Linked DNA regions of Desulfosarcina ovata subsp. ovata. The protein of the gene in region 2 interacts with the protein of the main gene of each other region in a pairwise test. Links are inferred from orthologs where the notes say so. Each region holds a gene or a part of one and is shown on either strand. Other genes may lie near its edges. The genes, in order: mrcB, GN112_RS24055 and mtgA.

What was found.
Region 1: the proteins of GN112_RS24055 (region 2) and mrcB interact in binary tests that used the Escherichia coli proteins (3 or more experiments, as listed by UniProt). The link is inferred for Desulfosarcina ovata subsp. ovata from one-to-one orthologs.
Region 3: the proteins of GN112_RS24055 (region 2) and mtgA interact in binary tests that used the Escherichia coli proteins (3 or more experiments, as listed by UniProt). The link is inferred for Desulfosarcina ovata subsp. ovata from one-to-one orthologs.

What each region holds. Positions count from the first base shown.
Region 1 is NZ_AP021879.1:5,061,000-5,071,340, reverse strand. The notes cover bases 6-2,966. They hold mrcB (penicillin-binding protein 1B), read left to right. Parts: upstream 6-313; coding sequence 314-2,620; downstream 2,621-2,966. Other genes in these bases: GN112_RS22275 (tetratricopeptide repeat protein), read left to right, coding at 2,617-2,966; GN112_RS22285 (PaaI family thioesterase), read left to right, coding at 6-190. In the rest of the region: more of GN112_RS22285, read left to right, coding at 1-5; more of GN112_RS22275, read left to right, coding at 2,967-3,042; GN112_RS22270 (hypothetical protein), read left to right, coding at 3,529-3,804; GN112_RS22265 (hybrid sensor histidine kinase/response regulator), read left to right, coding at 3,804-6,404; GN112_RS22260 (sigma-54-dependent transcriptional regulator), read left to right, coding at 6,430-7,875; GN112_RS22255 (HAMP domain-containing methyl-accepting chemotaxis protein), read left to right, coding at 8,099-10,117. UniProt on the Escherichia coli protein: Cell wall formation. Synthesis of cross-linked peptidoglycan from the lipid intermediates.
Region 2 is NZ_AP021879.1:5,466,875-5,471,730, reverse strand. What follows is about bases 1,857-4,856. They hold GN112_RS24055 (peptidoglycan D,D-transpeptidase FtsI family protein), read right to left. Parts: upstream 4,227-4,856; coding sequence 2,487-4,226; downstream 1,857-2,486. Other genes in these bases: rsmH (16S rRNA (cytosine(1402)-N(4))-methyltransferase RsmH), read right to left, coding at 4,582-4,856; GN112_RS24050 (FtsB/FtsL family cell division protein), read right to left, coding at 4,223-4,582; GN112_RS24060 (UDP-N-acetylmuramoyl-L-alanyl-D-glutamate--2,6-diaminopimelate ligase), read right to left, coding at 1,857-2,490. In the rest of the region: GN112_RS24065 (UDP-N-acetylmuramoyl-tripeptide--D-alanyl-D-alanine ligase), read right to left, coding at 1-950; more of GN112_RS24060, read right to left, coding at 955-1,856. UniProt on the Escherichia coli protein: Essential cell division protein that catalyzes cross-linking of the peptidoglycan cell wall at the division septum. Required for localization of FtsN.
Region 3 is NZ_AP021879.1:2,062,985-2,073,216, reverse strand. The notes cover bases 4,321-7,172. They hold mtgA (monofunctional biosynthetic peptidoglycan transglycosylase), read left to right. Parts: upstream 4,321-5,317; coding sequence 5,318-6,028; downstream 6,029-7,172. Other genes in these bases: GN112_RS09405 (lipase family protein), read right to left, coding at 7,045-7,172; GN112_RS09410 (alpha/beta hydrolase), read right to left, coding at 6,035-6,928; GN112_RS09420 (TatD family hydrolase), read left to right, coding at 4,495-5,277. Also shown: GN112_RS09440 (AMP-binding enzyme), read right to left, coding at 1-234; GN112_RS09435 (IS701 family transposase), read left to right, coding at 252-2,414; GN112_RS09430 (AMP-binding protein), read right to left, coding at 2,501-3,694; more of GN112_RS09405, read right to left, coding at 7,173-7,857; GN112_RS09400 (Crp/Fnr family transcriptional regulator), read left to right, coding at 8,084-8,719; GN112_RS09395 (HEAT repeat domain-containing protein), read left to right, coding at 8,948-9,478; GN112_RS09390 (DNA recombination protein RmuC), read left to right, coding at 9,777-10,232. UniProt on the Escherichia coli protein: Peptidoglycan polymerase that catalyzes glycan chain elongation from lipid-linked precursors. May play a role in peptidoglycan assembly during cell division in collaboration with other cell division proteins.

The DNA.
Region 1 (10,341 bases), 400 kb from region 2 along the record:
CGGCTCTGCCGAGGTTAAATTTTTGAAACCATCGATATCTGGCGATGCCATTATACTTAAAGCAACGGTTAAAGAGGCGAAGGGAAAGCTCCGAAGTGTTGATGTCGAAGGCGTCGATGAAGCCGGGGCAAAGATATTCGTTGGTGTTTTTACTTGCTTCGTTCTTGAAAAACACGTCCTTGAAAAGTGACCCTATTGTCTGTGGGGCAAAAGGCCGATCCGTCCAGCCCACCGCCGATATCCCAAAGGAGCGCACGCAGCATGGAGAGAAAAGCGGTCTGATACGTTACCTCACATTATTTGGATTGTCGATATGGCTAAACGGTCAAAGAGGATCAAGAAGAAGCGGCGGATTACCTGGAAGAAGCTGTTTTTCATAACAATACTGTTCGGTGTACTGATAGCGGCGACCTATGTCGCCTATCTGGATTTCACTGTTCGGACACGGTTCGAAGGCAAGCGGTTTGCGCTGCCGGCGCGGGTATATGCCCGACCGCAGGAGCTCTATCCCGGCCTGAAGTTGCGCACGAATGAGCTTTTGTCAGAGTTGAGCTTGCTCGGTTATCGCGGAACGAGCCGACCCAGCGAACCGGGGAGCTTCCATTTGCGTGGTCAGGTCGTGGACCTGGTGACAAGACCGTTCGATTTTGCAAACGGTCGTCAGGAATCCATGGCGCTGCAGGTGATCTTTAACAGCAGCGGCGTTAAGGCGCTGCAACGGCGGGCCGATGGCGCCCAACTTGACCTGGTCCGCCTGGATCCTGTTATGATCGGAGGCATCTACCCGGGAAAAAATGAAGACCGTGTGCTGGTTGGGCTGAAGGACGTGCCCCGGCATGTCATCGATGGTCTGATCGCTGTCGAGGACCACCGTTATTACAGCCACCACGGTATTGATCCTCGCGGTATCGCCAGGGCCGTTTTTACCATTGTCAGCGGTGGCGGGCTGCAGGGCGGCAGCACCCTGACCCAGCAACTGATCAAAAATTTCTACCTGACCGCGGACCGGACCTTGAAACGCAAGTTCACCGAAATGGTGATGGCGGTACTGCTGGAGATCCATTACAGCAAAGAAGAAATTCTTGAAACCTATATCAACGAAGTCTATCTCGCTCAGGACGGCAATCGCGCCATTCACGGCTTCGGTCTGGGCTGTTCTTTTTTTTTCGATAAGCCGCTGGAGAAGATCAGCCTTTCTGAAACCGCCCTGTTGGTGGCGCTTCTCAAAGGGCCGGCCTACTATAACCCCCGTCGCCATCCGCAGCGGGCAATGGAGCGGCGCAATTTGGTGCTGGCCAAGATGGCCGAAAGCGGTTTTATAACCAAGAATGAGCAGATGGCGGCTCGGACCGCACCTCTGGGCGTCATCGACCGGCCGCCCCGGGGCACATCGCCCTATCCGGCCTTTCTCGACCTGGTACTCCGTCAGTTGCGACGGGATTATCGTGAAGAAGATCTGCGCTCGGAGGGCCTGCGGATCATTACCACACTCGATCCCCGGATACAGGGTGTTGCTGAGAAATCCTTGGCCGGTCGTCTGTCCAAACTGGAAAAAAGCAGGGGCGGCAATACCAAAGGCCTGCAAGGCGCCCTGGTGCTGACGAGTGTCCACGACGCAGAGGTTCAGGCGCTGGTCGGTGACCGCAAACCGCGATACAAGGGGTTCGACCGGGCTCTCGACGCCCGCCGGCCCGTCGGCTCTCTGATCAAGCCGGTTGTCTACCTTACCGCACTCCAGGACCCGCAGCACTACACGCTGGCAACGCTGTTGGATGACAGCCCGCTGGTGCTGAAACAGGAGGGAGCCGAGGATTGGACACCACAGAACTACGATAAGCGCTCCCACGGCAAGGTTCCGCTGCGGACCGCTCTGGCCAACTCCTACAACCTGTCCGCCGTGCGACTGGGCCTGGCCATTGGCGTTGCTCCGGTGATGAAGAACCTGCAGCGCCTGGGGATTGACCGTAAGCTTCCCGCCTATGCCGCAAGTCTGCTCGGTGCCAACGCCTTATCGCCCATGGAAGTTACCCAAGTCTACCAGACCATTGCCGCCGGTGGTTTCCGAACGCCGTTAAAAGCGATCCGGGAAGTATTAACCGCCGATGGCAAGCCGCTGCAGCGTTATCCCCTGGAAGTCGACCAAGTGGTCGACCCGACCTCGCTCTACCTGCTCACCGTGGCGCTCCAGGACGTGGTACGCGAGGGGACGGCACGCAGACTGGCTGCCCGCCTGCCTTCCGATTTACAGGCCGCGGGGAAAACCGGCACCACAAATGAACTCCGCGACAGTTGGTTCGCAGGCTTTACCGGTGATCGCCTGGCCGTGGTCTGGGTCGGCCGCGACGACAACCAGCCGACAGGCTTGACCGGCTCCACCGGCGCCATGACCGTTTGGGGCGATATGATGGCGGGACTTGATCCCGAACCGCTCGTTTTGCCGCAACCGGATGGTATCGAACGGGCCTGGATCGACCCCGCATCAGGGCTGCTCAGCGGCAGCGATTGCCCTGACGCCGTCGAACTTCCCTTCATTGCCGGGTCCGCTCCGATCGATTCCGCCCCTTGCGGTCCTCCCCCAGGTAAATCCATTAAAAACTGGTTCAAGAGGTGGTTTCGATGAAAATCATCACCCGCCGGGTATTCATTTTGATCACCATATTATTTTTCGGAGGCTGCGCGGGTCACCAACAGATCGCGGTGCCGCCGACGCAGCCGTCTGAAAACACGGCAGTGATCGCATTGCTGAACAAAGCGGGAGATCAATCCGCCGCAGGCCAAATGGACAAGGCCAGTGAGAACCTGGAGCGTGCATTGCGCATCGAGCCGCACAATCCCGTGCTGTGGCACGAACTAGCCCGAATCCGACTGGAGCAGGGCCAATACCGGCAGGCCGAAAACATGGCGGCCAAATCCAATATGCTGGCGGGAACCAACCGATATCTGAAGGCTGAGAACTGGCGCATCATCGGCGAGGCCCGCAACCGGCTGGGCGACCTGCATGGCGCTCGGGATGCCTTCGAAAAGGCAGAATCGTCTCCCTGAAACCGCTCGACTCAAATGCCTAACCGGGCGATCCGGACCATCCGGGCCCCCCTGCCCCACCGCCAGTTTCCTGTGAATCGCCATATTTTTTTATCAGTGTTTAACAAAGCCCTTGAAAGCATTCCAATTGGAAGATTTAAAGGCGCTGATCGTCACCGCCGTGGTTTCTCTGAAGAGAAATAGATGAATCAGATCGGTGTCGTTCAGGGTACGGGAGGAACGTTAGATTTAATGTGCATAAGAGGTTTCGATATTTTGCCTATCTTTTTTATGTAACGGTGGGGTTGATTATAGACGGAATGAATAATATCGGATAGAATATTTCTTTAGTCCAGTCTACAATAGTTAAGAAATTGATTGCTCATATCCGTGCAATTGGCCTATTTCTGGACTGACAATAGTTATCCATGATTCTAATTCTTAGATGAAGCTGAAGCAGGAATCTGTACTGCCACGCAAAGCGCGCTCAAGGATCAAGGAATAGCAATGATGTTGGAAAGCCAGATAATCAAAATGGTTTTAGGGGCTGGTGTCTTCCTTTTCATCCTGACCAACCTTTCGAAACTCAAACAATATCCTTTCATCAACATCCTCATCGCGGGCTTTGGTTTCCATTTGTTGGGAGGGTCATCGACCCTCCTGGAAGGATTTGTGCCACAAGGAACGCTAAATGTTATCCAGCAGTGTTGCCACGTTGGGAGTGCATTATGCGTTTTTATCTGGGTCGGCAAGTCGTTGGCAAATGGTGAGGAAGTGAGATAATGCACTTCGTTCTCCTCTCAGATACAGCAGCATTGCTCCTACTCGTCTGGGCCGCCATTGTTCTGGCAAAACAAACACGGCGTCCCTTTTTAAATGATCCTGTAAAATTACCGATGGTTGTGTTTCTTTTTTTCTCTATTTTTTATTATACCTTGTTGTTTTCAAAATGGATATTATCAAGTGAGATAGTGGATAGGTTGAAAAATACTGCGGAAGTGCTCATCCCCATATGGTGGGGATTTATTTTTTACGGCATCATGCAAAAACTATCCAATCTTGAGTTAGTAAATAATAAACGGCGATACCAGTTGGTGGTTAACAATATCAGCGAAGTGATTGTCAAACTCGATAACCGGTACCGGATATGCTTCGCAACGCCATCCTTCTGCTGGACATTTGGAAAAACCGAGTCGGAATTGATCGGAGCCAGGTTTTCATCCATCATTCAAGTGGGACAAGGTCATCCGGGACTGGAAACTGCTCTTTTAGAGCATGTTAAACAAACGCCTTTCTCTGCATACCATGAAACGCTGGTCAACACGCAGCACGGATTACGTTGGTTTGCCTGGCATGCAACACGCCTGAGAAAAACCACAAAAATGATAAACGATGTTCTATTGGTCGGACGGGACATCACCGAAAAAAAGGCTGCCGAGGAGTCCCTTAAAGAGAGCGACGCCCGACATCGCCAGTTTATCGAGAACCAGCCCGTGGGTATGTTCCGAACCAGCGTAGAAGGTGATGGACAATTCGTCATGGTCAATTCGGCCCTGGTAAAGCTGCTGAACTATCCTTCCACTGAATCTTTGTTGGCAACGCCCGTTGTTAACATTTACCCCTATCTTGAAGCCAGAAAACAACTGCTATCCAAACTATTCAACAAGGAAAAGATTTCGGGTTTGGAAATTGAAGGGAAAAAACACGACGGATCGCCCCTTTTCATGAGGATGGCGTTGCAGTTGGTCAGAGACAGCCACGGGAATGCCTGTCATATTGACGGTACCATCGAAGATATCACCGCACGCAAACAGGCCGCCTTGGCCCTGAAAAAGAGTGAGGCATTGTACCGGAGGGCTCAGCAGATCGCCGGCCTGGGTCATTGGGAAATAATTTACGGTATGGATCATGGCACCTGGTCTGAAGAAATGTACAGGATTTTTGGACTCGATAAAGAACACTTCAATGGACCATTGGAATCCTTTCTTGACCATGTTCATCCGGATGACAGAAAAACAGTTGCCGAGACAGTTGCCAATACCTTCGAGAATTACTCTGAACTCAATCTAATCCATCGCATCGTGTTACCGAATGGCAAAACCAAACATATTCATGTAATCGCCCATTTCGAATTGGATGAAAATCTGCATCCGATTCGATGTATCGGTACCTGTCAGGATGTTACGCAGCTTAAAGAAGCCGAAATCGATAAGGAAAAAACGGAACGGAAGTTCTTGCAGGCCCAGAAACTTGAGGCCATCGGTACCCTGGCCGGAGGAATCGCCCATGATTTCAACAACATTTTAACATCCATAATTGGGTTCACTCAGCTTGCCATAAACGAATTGCCCCATGACAGCCCGATAAAACGGAAACTTGACGTGGTATTGCAAAGTGGAATCAGGGCCCGGGATCTGGTAACGAATATTCTATCGTTTAGCAGAAAGACCGAACAGGAATTCAAACCAATCCAGGTGCGAATCATCATCAAGGAAGTTATCAAACTATTGCGAGCATCAATCCCGGCAAATATTGAAATACGCCAGGATCTTGCATCCCAATGCCCTCGTGTCCTGGCTGATCCGGTCCAGATTCATCAGATCGTAATGAACCTTTGTACCAACGCATACCAGGCAATTGGAAAAAAAGGGGGGATAATAACCATCTCATTGAAGGAGGTGGCGGTCGGGTCCAACGATTTGCAGCCTGATCTTGACATCACCCCCGGAACCTACGTTCTTCTGGAGGTGAGTGATACCGGCCATGGAATGGACGCCGCCACGCTGGAGAAAATTTTTGACCCTTACTTTACAACCAAAAAACGAGGGGAGGGAACCGGTTTGGGATTGTCCGTCGTTCACGGCATCGTAAAAAAGCATCGTGGATACATTACCACCCATAGCGAACCGGATCATGGAAGCGCATTTCATGTTTTTCTCCCCGGCATGGCACCCGAAGGCGTTTCAGATGAAATCACGGCGGTAGCCCCCATCGTCGGTGGAACAGAACATATCGTGGTCGTTGATGACGAAGAACCAATCGCAATTTATTTAACCGAATTGTTGAGCGGTTTGGGTTACCGGATCACCACATTTACGGGCAGTAATGAAGCGCTCCACTTCTTCATCTCCCATTCACATGATTTCGATGTATTAATTACCGACATGAACATGCCTGCGATGTGTGGCGATGAACTGGCGGAACGTGTTCTCTCGTTGAATCCGAACATTCCCATCATTATCTGCACCGGATTCAGTGACAATCTTGATGAAAAGGATGCTGAAAAAATTGGTATCAAGGCATATTTAAGGAAACCCATAACCGAGCGTGAACTGGCAACATGCATCAGGGATGTTTTGAATCATCATACAGCAGGAATCTAGCGGCAGGAGCGGAAACGGAGTTACAATGGCACGGGTATTGATTCTGGACGACGATCCAAACATTCAACGGCTTCTTGAAGAACTGGTCTTGAGCATGGGACATGCGTATGCTTCGTCTCGCAAACTGGCTGACGGGTTATCGATGGTTAAACAGGATGACTATGACCTTATTTTATTGGATCTTGACTTCCCCACCGGAAATGGACTCGACATATTGCCGGAACTGATCCGACTACCCAGCTCACCCGAGGTGATCATTATCACCGGTATCGGCAACACCACAGGCGCCGAGATTGCATTTAAATTTGGGGCCTGGGACTATATAAGAAAACCATTCTTACTTGAGGAAGTTTCATTTCACATTACCCGTGCGCTTAAATATCGCAAGGAGAAGACGAATCTCAAGCCGCCGGTGGTACTGAAAAGACAACATATCATCGGCGAATCCGAGTCGATTCTGATGTGCCTGGAGGACATCGCAAAATCGGCCGCAACGGACATCAGCGTCCTGATTACGGGGGAGACGGGAACCGGAAAGGAATTATTTGCCAGGGCAATTCATCAAAACAGCCATCGCTCGGAAAAGGAGTTTGTAATTGTTGATTGCGGCGCACTCCCGGAGACCCTGGTGGAGAGCATTCTGTTTGGACATGAAAAAGGTGCCTTTACCGGTGCGGATAACCGCAAGGAGGGGATTATCGCCCAGGCCGACGGAGGAACGCTGTTTTTCGATGAAATAGGAGAACTCGATCCGATGATCCAAAAAAAGTTGTTGAGAACACTACAGGAGCACAGCCTGAGGACTGTCGGTGGCAGAAAAGAGCTTCCTGTGGATTTCCGTCTCGTCGCCGCAACCAACCGGGATCTGGATGAAATGGTTCACGAAAACACGTTTCGCGAGGATCTGCTGTTTCGGATTCGTGGCATTGAAATCAGGCTGCCGCCGCTTCGGCAACGCACCGAGGATGTGCCGCTCATTGCCTTTAAAAAGATTCAGCAGATTGGCGCCCGATTTGGCCTGGAAACCAAAGGCGTATCTGCCGAATTCATGGAAATCCTTCGAAAATACGACTGGCCCGGCAATGTCCGGGAACTCATTCATGTTCTGGAGCATTCTATCGCCAATGCCGGCCCGGATCCCACACTGGTTCCCAAGCACCTTCCCCCCCATTACCGTACCATGTTGTTTGAACGCGATAATACCGACCTTGCGGAATGCGATGCCATTTCGGCTACGGATGCCTGTTTTATCACCGATGGCAAACTGGCAAGATGGGCTGACTATCGTTTTCAGACAGAGAAAAGCTATCTGCATGCTCTGCTATCCGAGTGCAATGGCAGTTGGGAGAATGCGTGTCGTCTATCCGGCTTCGGAAAATCGAGGTTTTATGAACTGCTGAAAAAACACAACCTCTCGCTTGAAAAACAAAGCGTCTCCCCCCCCGCCTGCTTCGCGAGTCAAAATTATTGATCGCGCCCACTATTCCGGAATTATGGAATGGAATTTTCCATTTTTCCGGAATGTCCTATTTTCGTTCACCCAACCGCCAATGCTTATAGACCACAACGCCTTTATTATATTGCTAATTTTAAATTTCCTATTGTTGGCATAGATATTGATGTATATGACGTTTCTTAATAAGTTTTTTAATAATCGCCTCCAATGGTCAGCGCTCACATGAAAGGGTTTTCTAATGTTCAGCAATCTCAAAATCTCCACAAAAATTATTGGCGGGTTCAGCATTGTTCTTCTATTGATGATGGTCGTCGGTTATGTTGGACTAAACGGAATGTCAGGTACCAAAGACCGTATTATCAAGGCCGACGACGTGAATCGGATCGTAAAGATGATCCAGGAAGCCCGCCAAAATGAAAAAAACTTCATCATTCGCGGAGATGAGGAATACATACAAAAGGTCTTTGAGACCGCGAATCTATTAGTCAATCAGGCCAAAGAAACCAAAGCAAAGTTCGATCAAGCGATCAACAAAGAACAAATGGATCAGGTCCTATCCAAGGCCGCAGACTACAATGCCGCGTTCGGCAGGTATGTCGCGCTTGAAAACGAAAAAAAGGATCTGATGGATCAGATGAGATCCAAGGCGCGCGATACCATCGTCAAACTTGAAGAAATTCGTACCAACCAAAAAAGTCAATTAAATGGTATTTTAACAAGCCAAAGCAATCGTTACTCGGGGAATAACGCCGATTTTCAAGCCGCTCTGAACGATAAACTCGTCAAAGCGGATGACGCCAACCGAATGATCAAGTGGTTTTTGGAAATGCGTAAAAACGAAAAGGAGTTGATTCTTTCCGGCGAGCAGCAATATCTCGATGCCGTTACCGAATCCATGGACAAAATCATCGCTTTGGGCAATAACCTGAAAAACAGGTTCAACGCACCGGAAAACATTGCCCAGGTCAAATCTGCATTGGATTCCCTGTCGGCGTATGAGACCGCCTTTAGCGCCTTCTTCGGGAAAGTGGCTGAGCAAAAAACCAGCGACCAACAAATGGTGGCCGCCGCCCGCGAAGCCCGCGATGTATGTGACATCGCCAGGGCTGACCAGAAAGCCAAAATGGAATCCCAGATTGGCAGGGCCACCTTCTTTATTTATGTGTTTTTCGGAATTGCCCTTGCTTTTGGGGCGGGTCTCGCTCTGTGGATCGCCATTACCATTAAGAAATCGATGGCCTATGCCGTTGATATTTCCACCCGCGTGGCAAGTGGAGATTTGACCCAACAGATTGAAGTCAGTGGTCAAGATGAAATTGGCATCTTGTTGTCAGCCATGAAAGACATGGTTGATAATCTCAACCACATGTTTATCGATATTTCAAAAGGTGTTGAAACGCTGGCGTCATCATCCACCGAACTGTCCGCGATTTCGCAGCAGATGGCTGCCAGTTCCGAGCAATCTGCCGGCAAATCATCCAATGTCGCCACCGCTGCGGAAGAAATGAGCGCCAACATGAATTCTGTTGCCGCAGCGGCCGAACAAGCCTCCCAAAATGTCGGTATTGTCGCATCGGCGACCGAAGAAATGAGCTCGACGATTCAGGAAATCGCCCAAAACACGGAAAAAGGGCGTTCGATCTCTTTGGAAGCCGTTACCCAAACAACAAATGCCTCCCAAAAAATGGAGCAACTGGGGCGTGCGGCCCTTTCTGTAGGTAAGGTCACCGAAACCATAACGGACATTTCGGAACAGACCAACCTGCTGGCCCTCAATGCCACCATCGAAGCTGCCCGTGCCGGAGAAGCAGGCAAGGGATTTGCCGTTGTCGCCAACGAAATCAAAGAATTAGCCAAGCAAACAGCCGAGGCAACCGGGCAAATCCGACAACAAATTGAAGAGATACAGGTTTCCACAGAAAATTCCGTTGAAGAAATTCAGAGAGTAACCGGGATCATCAATAATGTCAATGATGTGGTTGGCAACATCGCATCGGCCATAGAGGAGCAGTCAATCGCCACCAAGGAAATCGCCGGCAATGTTGCCCAGGCCTCAGATGGAATTCAGGAGGTTACACAGAATGTTGCCGAAGCGTCGACAGTTTCGCTTAATATTTCAAGCGACATCGTCGAAGTCAATACTGCTTCCCAAGAAATCGCCAACGCGAGTTCCCAGGTTAGAATAAGTTCGGAAGAATTGTCGACCCTATCCGAACGATTGAAAAAAATGGTGAATCAGTTTCAAATCAAGATGTGATTCACATGTATAGCATTCAAGATAATGTTTTTGGGCTCCGTTATCGGCGGTCGCGGTATGGCTTATACAGCTTCCTCCCTCTGGCCTTGCCAAAAACATTATCTTAAGCACTATCCGGGAATGCTTCCTGCCGGCCGCACCTTGATCTTTTCCGATTGCGAACTACTTTTTAACCCAGTCTGATCCAAATCAACCATGATCTTTCACCAATCCATCCCATCCAA
Region 2 (4,856 bases):
ATCCGGATCCGTTCCAGGGGGACCCCCAGGATGTCACCGGCGGCAGCGGCGGCCAGGGCGTTGGCCACCATCACCCGGGCCGGTGTGGCCAGGGTGACGGGGATGCGCCCCGCAGGGGTAACCAGGGTAAAGGCTACGCCGGCAGCGGTCATCCGAATGTCCTCGGCACGCACCGCCGCCCGGCGGTCAATGCCGAAATAGACCACATCGCGATCCAGCCCCTCGCCCAGGGCGGCCACCCGCGGATCGTCGGCGTTCAGGATGGCCGTTCCACCGGTGCGGATGGTCGCCAGCAGCTCACCCTTGGCCCGCGCCACGTTGTCAATGCTACCGAGGCCTTCCAGGTGGGCCGGGCCCACATTGGTGATCACCCCCAGGTCCGGCTCGCAGATGCCACCCAGGTAGGCGATCTCACCAACATGGTTCATGCCCAGTTCCAGTATGGCGGCCTCATGGTTCGCGGCCAGCCGGAAAAGGGTCAGGGGCAGGCCGATATGGTTGTTCAGGTTGCCGCTGGTGGCCAGGGTCACGAACGACTGGCCGATCACCAGCTCCATGAGCATGCGGGTGGAAGTCTTGCCATTGGAGCCGGTCACGGCCACCACCCGGGGATTGATCCGGCGGCGGTTGAAACGGGCCAGGGCCCCCAGGCCCAGTGTGGTGTCGGCCACGCTCACGCAGGCAATCCGGCCTTTGATCATACGATCCATGGGCAGGCGATCGGCTTGGGACTCGGCCACCAGCAGCCCGCGAACGCCCCGGTCGAGCACATCGCCCACGAACCGGTGCCCGTCGTGGGAGTCGCCGGCAATGGCCACAAACAGCTGATCTTCTGTGATGGTTCGCGAATCGATGGCGATCCCGGCAAAATCCTGCTGCGGCGAACCGCACACCAGGCGGCCGCCGGTGGCCGTCATGATCGCGTCAATGGTCCACTTTTGGTGCGTCACCGGATTACGCTCCTCTCCGGGCCGTGGCCGCCAACACCTCGCGGGCCACCTCCCGATCGTCAAAGTGGATGGTTTCACCGGCCAGGATCTGGTAGGTCTCATGCCCTTTGCCGGCAATCAGGACCGTGTCCCCTGCCCGGGCCGCACCGATGGCCAGGGAAATGGCCGCCCGCCGGTCCGCTTCGACCAGGTAGGCCTTCCCGGTCTCCGCCCGGGCCAGCGTGCCGGCGCTGAGCCGGCGGTCGCAAAACCGGCGCACCCCGGTTTCGATGGCGTCGATAATGGCCAGCGGATCTTCCGAACGGGGGTTGTCCGATGTGATCACGGTCAGGTCGCTGCGCTGCGCGGCAATCTCACCCATGACCGGCCGTTTGGTGCGGTCGCGGTCGCCGCCGCAGCCGAAAACCGTGATCAGGCGGCCCGTCGTCAGGCGCCTCAAGGCATCGATGGCGTTTTCCAGGGCATCGGGCTTGTGGGAGTAATCCACGAAAATGAAGCGCTCCCCGCCTTCGGTGATCCGCTCCAGGCGCCCGGGCACACAGGCATTGGTGTTGATCCCGGCGGCAATCGATGCGGGATCGATGCCCAATGCCAGGGCCGCGCCGGTGGCGGCCAGGATGTTCTCGAGGTTGAAATCGCCCACCAGGGGGGAGTCGAAATCGATTGTCCCGGCCGGTGTGGAGATCTGTCCACGGATACCCGCCAGATCGCGAATTACCGCCACGGGCCGGATATCGCCCCCATCGCCGGTGGAGGTACGAAAGGCGGTGGTCCCCAGCCGTTCGGCCAGTTCGCGGCCATGGGCATCGTCCGCATTGACCACCGAGCGGACCGGATGCTGTCGGTCAGCCGGCTTGAGGTACTGCAGAAACAGACGCTGCTTGATCTGCCAGTAATTCTGCATGGTCTCGTGGTAGTCGAGATGGTCATGGCTCAGGTTGGTAAACACCGCCACATCGAAGTTGCAGCCGTCGACCCGCGAGAGATCCAGGGCATGCGAGGAGACCTCCATGACCGCATGGGTCACCCCGGAATCGACCATCTGCCGGAAAATCGCCTGCAAATCGGCGGATTCGGGGGTGGTCACCGGATTGGCGAAGACTTTGCCGGCATACCGGTAGTTGATGGTTCCGACCACCCCGACGGACCGGCCGGCCTGGGCCAGAATTTGCTCCAACAGGTAGGTGACCGTGGTTTTGCCACTGGTTCCGGTCACGCCCACCAGGGTCAGTTGTCTGGCCGGATGTCCGTAAAACCGGCAGGCCAGCCGGGCCAACGCGGCCCGCGGGTCGGCCACCCGGACCACCGCCGCATCGACGGACACCGGCTGGCGGCAGACAACGGCCACGGCTCCCCTGGCAACGGCATCGGGGATAAAACGGTGGCCGTCGACGGAAAAGCCCTCGATGGCCACGAACACCGCACCCGGGATCACCTGCCGTGAGTCGTAGCACACGGCGGTCACCACCGGATCGATGCCGGCTGGCGCACCGGTTGTCGATACGACGGTCAGTCCGTTTGTGAGCTTGGCCAGTTTCATCCTTTGAGCCTGTCTCCGCGGGACACCTGCAACTGGTCGGCATCGCGTCCCGGCGGGATATTGAGATAGCCCAATGTTTCCAGGGCAATCTGGCGGAACGCCGGTGCCGCCACAATGCCCCCGTAACACTGTACCGTGGGCTCGTCCACAATCACGAGGATGGTCAGCTCCGGCTGATCCGCCGGGGCAAATCCGATGAATGAGGAGAGATAGCGGCCCTTGGCATAGGTTCCGCTGCTGTCGATCTTCTGCGCCGTACCGGTCTTGCCGCACACCGAGTACCCCTGAATGGCCGCGTTCACGCCGGTACCCCCCTCACTGATGGCGGTCTTCAGAATCCGGCGCATCTCGGCGGCCGTATGGGTCGAAATCACCTGGCGAACCGGTTCGGGTGAGTAGCGTTTGATCGTCCGGCCGTTGCGGTCGGTCACCGACCTGACCAGCTGCGGCTTCATCAGCATCCCGCCGTTGGCGATGGCCGAGGCGGCGGTGGCCAGTTGAATGACCGAAACCGACACCCCCTGTCCGAAGGAGATCGCACCGGTATCGATGGCCGACCACGATCGGAACGGGCTCAGGCTGCCGGCGGTCTCGCCGGGACAGGCAATGCCTGATCGCTGGCCGAAGCCGAAGGCGTACAGATAGTTGTACAGTTGCTGGGGGCCCAACTTTTCGGCCATTTTCACCGACCCGATATTGCTCGAATACTTGACAATCTGCTGCAGGGAGAGCCATCCGTGCGGCTTGGTGTCGTGAACCGTATTCCGACCGACGCGGTATTCGCCGTTCTCGCAGTAAAAGATGGTCGATGGCGAACAGACGCCGCTGTCGATGGCCGCCGCTGCACTGAACATCTTCATCGTGGAACCGGGTTCGAAAGAATCGGTAACCGCCCGGTTGCGCCACGATGACCGGCAGTACTCCCCGTACCGGTTGGGGTTGAAAAAGGGGTAATGGGCCAGGGCCAGCACCTCGCCGGTGGCGGGCGCCATGACGACCGCCATCCCCGATTCAGCCTTGTACGTGGTCACCGACGTCTCCAGGGCCTTCTGGGCGATGTGCTGAATGGTGCTGTCGATGGTCAGGACAACGTTGTTGCCCTCGGTCAGCTGATCCGGCAGGCCCACGCCCTCGAAACGACGCCCCAGGGCATCCCGGAAAATGGTCATCTCCTCTTCGCGGCCCTTTAAATCTCCATCGAAGTAAAATTCGAGTCCTTCCAGGCCGCGGCTGTCGATGCCGGAAAACCCCACCAGCTGGGCGGCCAGGGTTTTGTTGGGGTAGTAACGGCTGTGCTCGCTGATAAAATCGATTCCCTTGAGCCCCAGCGCCCGGACCGCTTCGGCCTGACGGGGAACCGCCTGACGCTTGATCCAGACGAAGCCGCGTTTGGGATCCAGGCGTTTGGCCACCTCCTGCCGGGATTGGCCAAGGGCACGGGCCAGTTGCCGGGCAGCCGCCTGGCGGTTTTCGATCTGCCGGGGATAGGCCGCAATGGAGGCGCTGTCGATACTCACCGCCAGGGGAGTACCGTTGCGATCGGTGATGGCACCGCGCTTGCCCTGCACCACCATGGCACGCTCGTATTCCCGCGCGGCCCGCTCGGAGAGCCAGGCCCCCTGGAAGACGTTCAGTCGCACCGCCTGGGCGGTGATCACGGCCAGGGCCAACATAAAAAAGGCCCCGACAATGCCGGTCCGCAGGCGCATGCGGGTATTGATGGGGGGTTGTGTCATGGCAGTCTCACCGTCTGCTGGGCAGCGGGTCTGACCAGGCCCAAGCGGGTCCTGGCGATGGTTTCTATGCGTCCCGGCGATTTCAGCCGGGCCAGTTCAATGTTCAATGTATTGCGCTCTTTGAGCAGCGCCTCGTGCCGCCGGGTCTGGCGGTCGATGGCAAAGCCGGTGTCGACACACTGAACCCGGCACCAGGCATAAAACAGCGACTCGACAAACAGAAACAGCATCAAAACGAGCCACCAGCCGGCACGGGTCTTCTTGGGTGCCCGCAGCTTGCGATTGCGGACGCTGCCCTGCCCGCTTTCCAACGGTTTTGCGCGGCTGTTTGGTGCCGCTGCCTGGGCCGCCGGCATCACAGCCGCTCCACGGCCCGGAGGCGGGTACTGCGCGCCATGGGATTGTTGCGCACTTCATCGTCCGTGGGCCGCAGCACCTTGCGGTTCAACCGTCGAACCGTGGGCGTAAGGCCGCACACGCAACGGGGAAACGACGGCGGACAGGTGCACGGGTTCTCCAGCGCGCGAAAACGCTGTTTGACGATCCGGTCCTCAAGGGAGTGGAACGCCAGCACGCACATGCGCCCGCCCGGGTTGAGCAGGTCGACAGCCGTCTCCAGGAACCGGTCCA
Region 3 (10,232 bases), 3.4 Mb from region 2 along the record:
GGCCACGACCGCACATTCGGCCACCGCCGGATGGCTGAGCAGGGCGTTTTCTACTTCCAGCGGAGAGACCCAGATACCGCTGACCTTCATGGAGTCATTGGCTCGGGCGGAGTAGAAAAAATATCCGTCCTCATCAATATGTCCCATATCACCGGTACGCATCCAGCCATCGACCAGGGTCTCGGCTGTTTTGTCCGGTTTGTTCCCACTACAGCGCAAGATAGCTGTAGACAATTAAATCAAAAGCATGTATGCTTCCAATTAACAGGGCGATCAATCGAAGCTACGGCGTTGCACATTGTTCGTTCGTCGGCTTGAAAGCGGTTCTTTCCGCTGCCGTGGAGTCGCGTTTTACCGTTAACAACACCATTGCCGCTATGCAAATAGCTCAAAAACAAAATGATATTTTGCCGCCGGTTCCGCCTACGTTCAACACCGATGCAATAGCCGGAACCATAAAGGATTTTGGCCCGGCCAAAGTTGTACCCGTCAGTGGTTCGGACTGGGAACCATTGTGGGATCGATGGGTCCGTCAGCACCACTATTTAGGATATCGGCGGCTTCTGGGACATCGGCTCAAGTACTTGGCTTTTTTAAAAGACCGTCCTGTCGCTGGTTTGTCGTGGAGCGCGCCGGCATTGAAACTGTCCGCAAGAGATCGTTTTATCGGTTGGTCTCCGGAGCAACGAAAACAGCATCTGCACCAACTGGCAGCCAACAGCCGTTTTTTGATCCTGCCCTGGGTTCAGTTACATAATCTGGCATCGCATGTTTTGGCCCTCAATATCGCGCGGTTGCCTGCGGATTGGCTACGCCATTTCAGTCATCGACTCCTGCTTCTGGAAACGTTTGTCGACAACCGCTACTTTGCAGGCACCTGCTATAAAGCCGCCAACTGGCAGCACATTGGGCCTACGCAGGGCAGTACCAAACAAGGCAAAGGATATCGCTATCATGGCAACCCAAAGGAGGTTTACCTTTATGTTTTAGACCCGAACTTCAGACAAATTATCGATTGCCGACAACAGCCCGCCCTTTCGTGTGATCGCCCTTCCACCCAAACCAAAGTGGAGGCGTTGGTCATGCTTTTAGAACATTGTCGATGGCATCCGCAACTTACTGCCGATTTGAATCTCGATCCCTTTGATCTCGAAACGATTGCAAAAGAGCTCGTCGATTTTCATCAATGCTTTCATGATGCTTACGGACGCTCCGAACATCACCGTCTGGGATTAGCCTATTTTTCCGGACTCATGAGCAATGCCGAAGCCAAATCCGTGGAACCGATCGCGCTTGAATTTCTCGATCAAAAATCTGTCCGCTCCCTGCAGATGTTCATGAAGAACGGTCGTTGGGACCATGACACCATGCTGCGAGTTCATCAGGAAATGTTGGCGCCGTTGATCGCCGCCCCCGATGGAATGATTACCGTCGATCCCAGCGATTTTCCCAAAAAAGGCAAAGAATCGGTCGGTGTGGCTCGGCAGTATTGTGGTCCGTTGGGAAAAACAGAGAACTGCCAATCCGGTGTCTTTATTGGCTACTCAAGCGATAAGGGATATGGCCTGCTCAATTGCCAGTTGTATATGCCGGAAAGCTGGTTTTCTCCCGAGCAGGAAAAGCGACGCCGGTTCAACATGGTCCCCGAAGATCTCGTTTTTGAAACCAAGCAGCAGATTGCCTTAAGACTAATCAATGAGATTGTCGCAGCGAAATACTACCCTGCAAAGTGGGTCGGCGCCGATGCCGCCTTTGGCAGTGACATAGAATTTTTAAACGCCTTGCCCAAGGATCTGCTTTACTTTGCCGCAATCAAGTCCAATACCCAGGTTTTCACAAAAAAGCCAAAAGTGGGCATCCCGCCATATAAAGGGCATGGCCGTCATCCCACCAAAGAGAAAGTATTACCAGGTCAACCCAAGCCGAGAACCGTATCCGAAATCGCTAAGTCCGGTCGCCTGTCCTGGAAGACGGTCGTTGTTGCCGAGGGTGCCAAGGGACCCATCATCGCCAAGGTGGCTCGCATTCGCGTTTATATGTCTCGCGACGGATTGCCGGCAGGTGATCAACAATGGCTTTTCTTTCGACAAAACGACGATGGTAAAATCAGATACGCCATTTCCAATGCTCCCAAAAAAATTTCTCGTTCCGAAATGGTGAAAGCTTCTACTATGCGCTGGCCAATTGAACAGTGCTTTCAGGAAGGCAAAAGTCAGGTTGGCATGGATTGCTACGAACACCGTTCCTGGACCGCCTGGCATCGGCACATGACCTTCGTATTCTTGGCCTTGCACTTTATGCTGCGGATGAGATTGCGCTTTAAAAAAAACTCCGTTGTTGACGGTTCCCTTGGTTCGCAAAATACTATCTGTAGTACTTCCTCTCAGGTCGCTGAGTTCCGAGGGGATGTATGAAATTGTTCAATATCACCTGCGCCGTAATTTGATTTCGTATACGTCACACAGGAAAAAACGGATCATGTTGGCCAACTCTCATAACATCAATGTTTCGCTGTAGTGTTCCAGTATTCGGCGAAAAGGGTTTCACTGGTTACATACAATTCTCCCAGTTCACCGGTCGGCAAGACGGCTCCCATTTCATCCCGAACCTCAATGCTATAACCGGGCAGAGCCAATCCGCTGGCATTCTCTTTAACCTTTCCAGGGCGATTGGAGATATAGATGAAACCGGCCTCTGAAGATCCCAGACCATCGAGAATATCGATTCCGAACTTTTTCTTCCAGCGCTGGAAAAGCGAGCCGGGCAGGGCTTCGCCGGCCGAGATACAAAACCGCAGGCTGCCCATGTCGGGCTCCTGATCGATTTCCTCAAGATGGTTAAGCATCTGGCCGTAGGCCGTGGGAACAGAGAAGAAACCCGTGGGTTTATGCTTTTCAACCAGACCAAGAACGATTTCCGGAAGCGGGCGATCCGGATTGAGAATGACCGAGGCGCCGTAGTAAAGGGGCAGGTAGAGAGCGTTGTTGAGGCCATAGGAGAAAAAGAGTTTTGAGGAGCATAACACGCGGTCCTGGGGGGTAAACCGGACCACATGATGGCCCCAGGTTTCGACCGCATAGGCCAGGTCCTTATGAAAATGGATCACGCCTTTGGGACGACCGGTCGTGCCCGATGTGTAAAGCCAGTAAGAGTGGTCGGTCTTGGCGGTGGGGTAGACCGCCAGCTGATCGGACGCATCGTTCATCAGCTGAGACAATTCGGGCGCACCATCAACCGAATCCCCAAACACAACAACCGTTTTGAGATGCGCTGAGCCGGCGATAACGGATTTCAGCTTTTCATGGAATTCACTCTCCATAACAACGACGGATGCCTGACTGTCGCTGATGAAGTAATCCAGATCGCTTGTCGTCGCCAGCATGTTGATGGGAACCGGGACGGCACCGATTTTCATGGCCCCCAGGAAAAGGGCGATAAACTCGGGGCGATCGTGAAGCAGAATAATCACCCGGTCGCCATGCTTGACCCCCAGGTTCCCCAGCGCATTGCCAATCTGGTTGGCCATGCTTCCCAGCCGGCCATAGGAGATGATGTCATCTTTGTAGATGATCGCCGTGCGTTCGGCTTGGTTTCCTGTCAAATGCCGTTCCAGAAGCAGACTGGCCATGTTGAAGGTATCCGGCAGCTTAAATCCGCTTTCCCAAGGGCGCAACATCAAGTCTTTGACATCCATTTTTTCCTCCTGCGTTGAAGTTGTTAGGGGGCAATCGGTGCGTAACGGCGATGAACCATTGATATGCCGCTGATGGCGAAATGAAGAAAACAGAATGCATCCGTCCGGTGCCCGGTAAAATATACGGACCTTAAAAATAAAATATTGGTCTGGTTGATGGGGTTCCATATTATGAACCAACGTTTCGTTTTTTTTAAGAGACTATTAAGATGATGTATTTATGTCAAGAGATAATGGATGAAAATAAAATGAATAATATTTAACACGGCGGCTCAGTCTGTCTACTACACAAACCACCCAACGATCGAACGGATGGTTGGGGCGCTGTCACCAGGTAGGGCGGGAAGCCGTAAAAAATTAATGGCTGCAGAAATGCAAAAGGGAGCGCCGGGCAGGTTTGCCCGGCGCTCCCTTTGGCGTGAAGTTGGCAGGCCAGGAGGGACTCGAACCCCCAACACCCGGATTTGGAGTCCGGTGCTCTACCAATTCGAGCTACTGGCCTTAAACTGTGTGTCGAACAGAAAGAAAGCGCACATTAGCAGACATTTGATGATTGTTCAATAACCAAGTGCCGGCGTGTCAGGGAATCGCATTTGGATCTATTCTGATCGCTGGCTTGATCGGAAACCCAACGCCCCGATTCAATCCATGCCAAATGGTAAAATCCCAATCTCAACTGAGGGAAACATGGAAAACTTTGCGCTATTTCATGAATAGTCCTGCCTGGCAATAGCCTTTTGCGGCCAGTTGTGTTTTATTGTCAGGCAATCGCTGTACCCCTTGAAGAAAGGCCTGCAATCATGACCATACCGGCAACCATCCTCGACAGCCACGTCCACCTTGATCTGATCACCCGGCATCATCCCCAGCGGATTGCGTGGCTCAAAGCCAACCGCTGCGCGGTGGTGTCCTGGGCCTATTTTGAAAACGTTCAGTCAGTCGACCATTTTGCCGACTGCCTGGCGGCTAAGGCCGCCTGCATCCATACCCACGCGGCTGCCGGCCTGGCGTGTTACTACCTGTCCGGTGTGCATCCGCGTTCGATTCCACCGGATCTCAAACCGGAACAGATCGACGCCCTGCTGGAGAAGTCGCTTGCCGATCCGCTTTGCCTGGGGATCGGTGAGATCGGCCTTGAGACCGGCGATGCCAGGGAGAAGGAGATCCTCATTGCCCAGCTTGAAATCGGTCGCCGCATGACGGCCCATGGCAAGGTGATCGGTGTGCACACGCCCCGTGCCAACAAAGCAGCGATCACCGCGATCACGCTGGCCATGCTTGCGGACTTTGGCGACCTTTGCCAGCGGTTGGTCGTCGATCACTGCACCGCAGATACGATAAAGTCGGTTCTGGATGCCGGCTTCTGGTCCGGTGTCACGCTCAGCCCGGTTAAAACCGCATGGACAGAGATGAAGCAGATCCTGGCCAATGAATCGGCGCGCATCGGGCGGATCATGGGCAACACCGACTCGGGCAGTACGTTTTTCGAGGATGTGGTGCAGGCACGCAATAATGAGGAAATCTCCGAATCCTTGCGAGAAAAACTGTTTTTTAGCAACGCGCTGCGTTTCTATTCTCTCTGAACCGAAATTTTTCCTGCCAACCGGCTCTGGGAAATTGGCCATGGCAAAGAAAAAAACCAAACAACGATCCTTCTGGGGGCGCATTCGGCAACGGCTGATGCTTGTGGTCGGCGGCGTTTTTATCCTGACCGTGCTGGTAACCCTGCTTTTTCGGTGGGTCCCCGTGCCAACCAGTGCCTTCATGCTACGCCAGCGCCTGTCCGGCAGGGCCGTCGATTATCGCTGGGTTCCCATGGACCGGATCTCGCCCAACGCCGCCCTGGCGGTCATCGCCTCGGAGGACCAGAACTTTTTTGCCCACTGGGGAATCGATTTAAAGGCGGTTACGAACGCCATTGAGGAGAACCGGACGCGCAAGCACCCCCGGGGGGCCAGCACCATCAGCCAGCAGGTGGCCAAAAATCTTTTTCTGTGGCCGCGAGCCAGCTATGTGAGAAAAGGGATCGAGGTTTACTTTACTTTGCTGATGGAACTGCTCTGGCCAAAGGAGCGGATTCTGACGGTTTATCTGAACATTGCCGAGATGGGCCGCGGCGTGTTTGGCGTCGAGGCGGCCAGCCAGCGTTTCTATGGTCTCCCGGCCACCCGGCTGAACCGGCGCCGGGCCGCCACGCTGGCCGCGGTCCTGCCCTCACCCCGCCGCATGTCCGCCGCCCGGCCATCGGACTATGTGGTCCGGCGTACTTGGCAGATCATGGTCCAGATGGATCGGCTTGGCGGCACACGATTTCTCGAGCGGCATGGCGTTTGATAATGCTCATTTCAGTGCTTCGTTAAGATTTTTCCGGATGATTCCCAACACCGTGGCGGTGGTTTCCGGTGAGAGAATCGAACCTGCCAGTACATGTCGCCCCGGATCGCGATTGGCCCTGAAAAAAATTAATCGCTTACGGGGAGAGGGAAATCCCATAAAGCGGGCCAGGGCTAGGCTGACATTGATTATCCGGTCCCAGGGGTTGATCAGCATCAGCACCGGCATGGTGGCGACACGAAGGTCGGCCCGCCAGGATTTTTTAACCATTTGCATCATGCTGGCGACGGCACATAGCGGATAGCGCGTGGTCCAGTAGCGGGCTTGCAATCGATTGACGGCGCTGAAACAGCGCCAGCTGCCGAAAAATGCTTCGACCAACCGGAATGACGGTGGCCAGAGGGCTGCAGCAGCCATGGGATTCTTGGGCATGAAGTTGGGCGACAGCAGGATCAGCCGTTGCAGCAGGGGCGCTACCGACGGCTGTGCCGCCAGCCAGGTGGCCAGGGTGCCGCCGGTGGAGGCGCCCACGAGGATGATCCGTTCGCCGATTCGGTCTCCGATGGCCATGGCCTCCAGCCCGTCGGCCAGCCATTCTTCAACCCGGGCGGCACCCAGCGCAGTGCCGTCCTGCCCATGTCCGGCCAGTCGTGTGTAAAAGAGATTGGCACCGATCGATGCCGCCAACCGGTCGCACAAGGGCCAGGTTTCCATGCGACTGGCCGAAAAACCGTGAAGGTAAACGATGGCCAGGGGCCGTTTCTCCACCCGCCCGCCATACCAGACGATCTTTTTCTCGCAGCTTTTCCGGATCCCAGCGCATCGCGATTCGGTATTCGCCAGGTAGCCGTCCAATTGCGCCAGCCGTTGCGGTATCCTGATTGTTGAATCGGCATGCATGGCGGTCGCCCCTTCTCTTTAAGCCATGATGAACAATAAAAGTTAACAGAAACCCACGGCCTAGGTCAACGCCGGCTTGGATGGTGGACGGTTTCAACCGGTTTCGCAACAGGGCGTCAGTTCTTAAAGGCCATTGGCAGTTGCGCCGTATAGTTCAGCGGTGCATGGTCGGCAAGAAAAGCAGGCGCCTGGCCAAGGGGGCGATACGGGGTGAACCGATCAGCGTTTTTCACGATGGTCCCAGCATGGACAAAACGTGCCCGTCGGCCGGTCGGAGGAAGTTGGGTGACGATATCCCGGGGGTTGACCACATTGAAGACGGGAACTTTGGATAGGTGGCGGGCGAAAGCGGCGTCACCGATGCGTGGGGCGCCGAAGGTGTAAACGGCACGCGGCGCGTGAAGTGAAGCCGCCAGGGTCGCCAATGCCCCTCCCAGGCTGTGGCCGGTATAAAACAGTGGTTTGGTGAGGTTTCCAAGGGGAGCGGCGATAGCGTCCCAGACCGCATTGATCAAATGGCTGAATCCCCGGTGAACCATCCCGCCGGACGGCCATGGACAGAGAAGGATGTCGACGTTGAAGCGCCAGTTGCTCAGCCGGCCGGCGGTGCCGCGGAATACCAGGGCGGCAAAATCCGATGGCGCACCGCTGACGGTCTCGATTAGCGCCGCCTGAATGTGCACATGATTGAAAAAATGGCGTTCGATCAATCCGGCCCGGGCCAGGAAGTCGTTGCGCGAGAATTTGCTGGTCACACCTTCGGTTTGATCGCGGCGGTAGATCAGTCTGGAAAGCTCGGACATCCACCAGGCGTTGACCGGGCTGAATCCGTTGGCGTCGACGTTCACACCGGAGGGCTGCTCGATACCGAAAAAATCGTCCGACGCCCCCGGATTCAATAACGCCTGCCATGAGTGATCCGCTGCCATGGTCCTGGTTTCCTGATGACTGCTGCTTTATCCGGCAGCAATCCGATTGTGTTTTTGCTGCTGATGGCAATTGTCTGTAGCTTGACATACCCTGTGGAATTTGCAATAAATATAACAAATTTCCATTCAACCGTGATGTAGGCAGGAAGCTGCCTTTTTTATCTCTTTCCGTCTTTCGTGTGCCAATGGGGCGTGGTGATTATTGTACCCATAAGGGGGAAAACCAATGCTTGAACGGGTCGCCCTCTTTTCGAATCTCGAACCGCAGCAGATTGCCCGGCTGGAGTCCATCTGCTTGGAGCGGACGGTTCCGAAAAACACGCTGGTGATCAACGAGGGCGATGAGACCGATTGCCTCTATGTGCTGCTGGCGGGCAAGGCCCAGGCCTTGCGCAGTGATGATTCGGGCCGCCAGTTTGTCGTCAATCGTTTCGCGCCTGACGACTATTTCGGCGAAATGAGTCTTCTTGACCGTCGTACCCGTTGTGCTACTGTCATCACCAAAACACAGTGCATCCTGCTGATCCTGCCCCGCAAGGCGTTTTTCGATTTTGCCGATGCGCATCCCGAACTCTACCGCAATGTGATCGGTACCCTCCTGGACAAACTCAGAAAGGCCACCCAGCAAATCGAGGAACTGGCCTTTCTGGACGTCTACGGTCGCCTGGCCCGTCTGCTCACCGAAAGCCAGAATGCTGATGGAATCATCGAAGAGAAACTGACCCAGCAGGATCTTGCCGATATGGTCGGCTCATCCCGGGAAACCGTCTGCCGCATTTACAACGAACTGGTCGATGGTGGCTTTGTTGTCAAGGATAAAGGCCGCATGAGAATAAAGAAAAAACTGCCTTTCAACTTTTAATACCGTTCCCCTTCCATCGGCCGGCTGTATCGTGGCCTCTTTGTCGAACCGGCGTTTGTTCCGACAAAGTGTGAGGTCGGTCACATCATTGATCCCGCCCTGGCGTTACACTTAGTCCATAAATCAGAACCGATATGTTTCTTGTGCCCATCTGCCGGCGACCCTTTTTCAGCTACCCGTGTTATGCCCAGGATCATTCACGCACCTTTTCATGAAAGGAGCGAACCCATGAAGCTTCAATTCTTAATCAGCCAATTGATCGATCCGGAGGATACCCATCGAACCATCACGGCGGTGCGGCGTCTGTCGGCGTTTGTCGATGATTCACAGGTGATGGATGCCCTTTGCGCACTGGCGGTGCGGACCATTCGTTACTGTGTGCGCGAAGCGGTCATCGATGTACTGAAAGCCAATCCGGCCGGTGCGGGCATGCGTCTTTCGGATTATGTGCTCTGGTCAAAGATTCCATCCGTGCGCAAATGGGCCCTGGTCAGCCTGGGCTTGATGCGCTGGCGCGATGCCAAGGACGCGGTCATCAGCGGACTCTATGATCCGGATGCGTCGGTGCGTCAGGCCGCGGCCATGAGCTCCACCGGTTTATACGATGACAGCGATGTGCAGGCAGCGCTGGAACATTATTTTGCCAACCATCGTCTCGACTCGCCGCTGTCGTTCATTGCCGAGAACGCGCATACCAGGCAAGCCGGGACCCGTGGCCAGGACGATGATGAGGTTTCCACGACAACGGTTTTTATCTGAGGCTACAGGCAAGACCCCTCTTCAACCCAAAGGCACCGACCGCCGGTGACGTCCTGAACCGCGCCATTCAACGTTGCCGGAGCGGCCAATGAATTTCGCCCGTGATTTTTTTTCCTGCCGTTGAGCCAACCGAGATCTCCTTCTCCAGGATACATTTGGTTTTGCGTCCCTTCAATTAAATGCGCTTGCCCTGCATCCTCCTCAGGCCGGGCTGGATTTGTCCGGCCAACTCGCGTATAACCTGAACCCATCAAGACGGGTGAACTCTCAAGACACAAACGTTTTTTCAGGATGTTGTATGGATGACCCTCAACTGGTAGCCCTTTTCGGTGGGGCGGTTGGCCTGCTGCTGGCGGTTTTCACTACTCTGCTGGTGTGCCGTTCCCGCTGCCGGGCACGGCTGGCCAGCGAGGTGCGGTTTGCCGGGCTGGAAAAACAGGGGCTGGAAGACCGGCTGGCTGAATTGCGCCGGCAATGGGACGTGACGCGGCAGGAACAGGCGGCACTCCAATCGGAGAATATCGATCTGCAAAAGCGGCTCGCCGAGCTGAACGTGCGTCTTGAGGCCGAACGCTCGCAGGCCCAGGAAAAAATTGCCCTGTTAAACGATGCCCGCGAGCGCCTGAACGCTGAATTCAGACTTCTGGCCGAGCGTATCCTGGAGGAAAAGGGGCGAACCTTTGCCGACCTCAACAAAACCCAGATGGATGGACTGATCAATCCCCTGCGTCAGCAGTTGGGTGATTTTAAAACA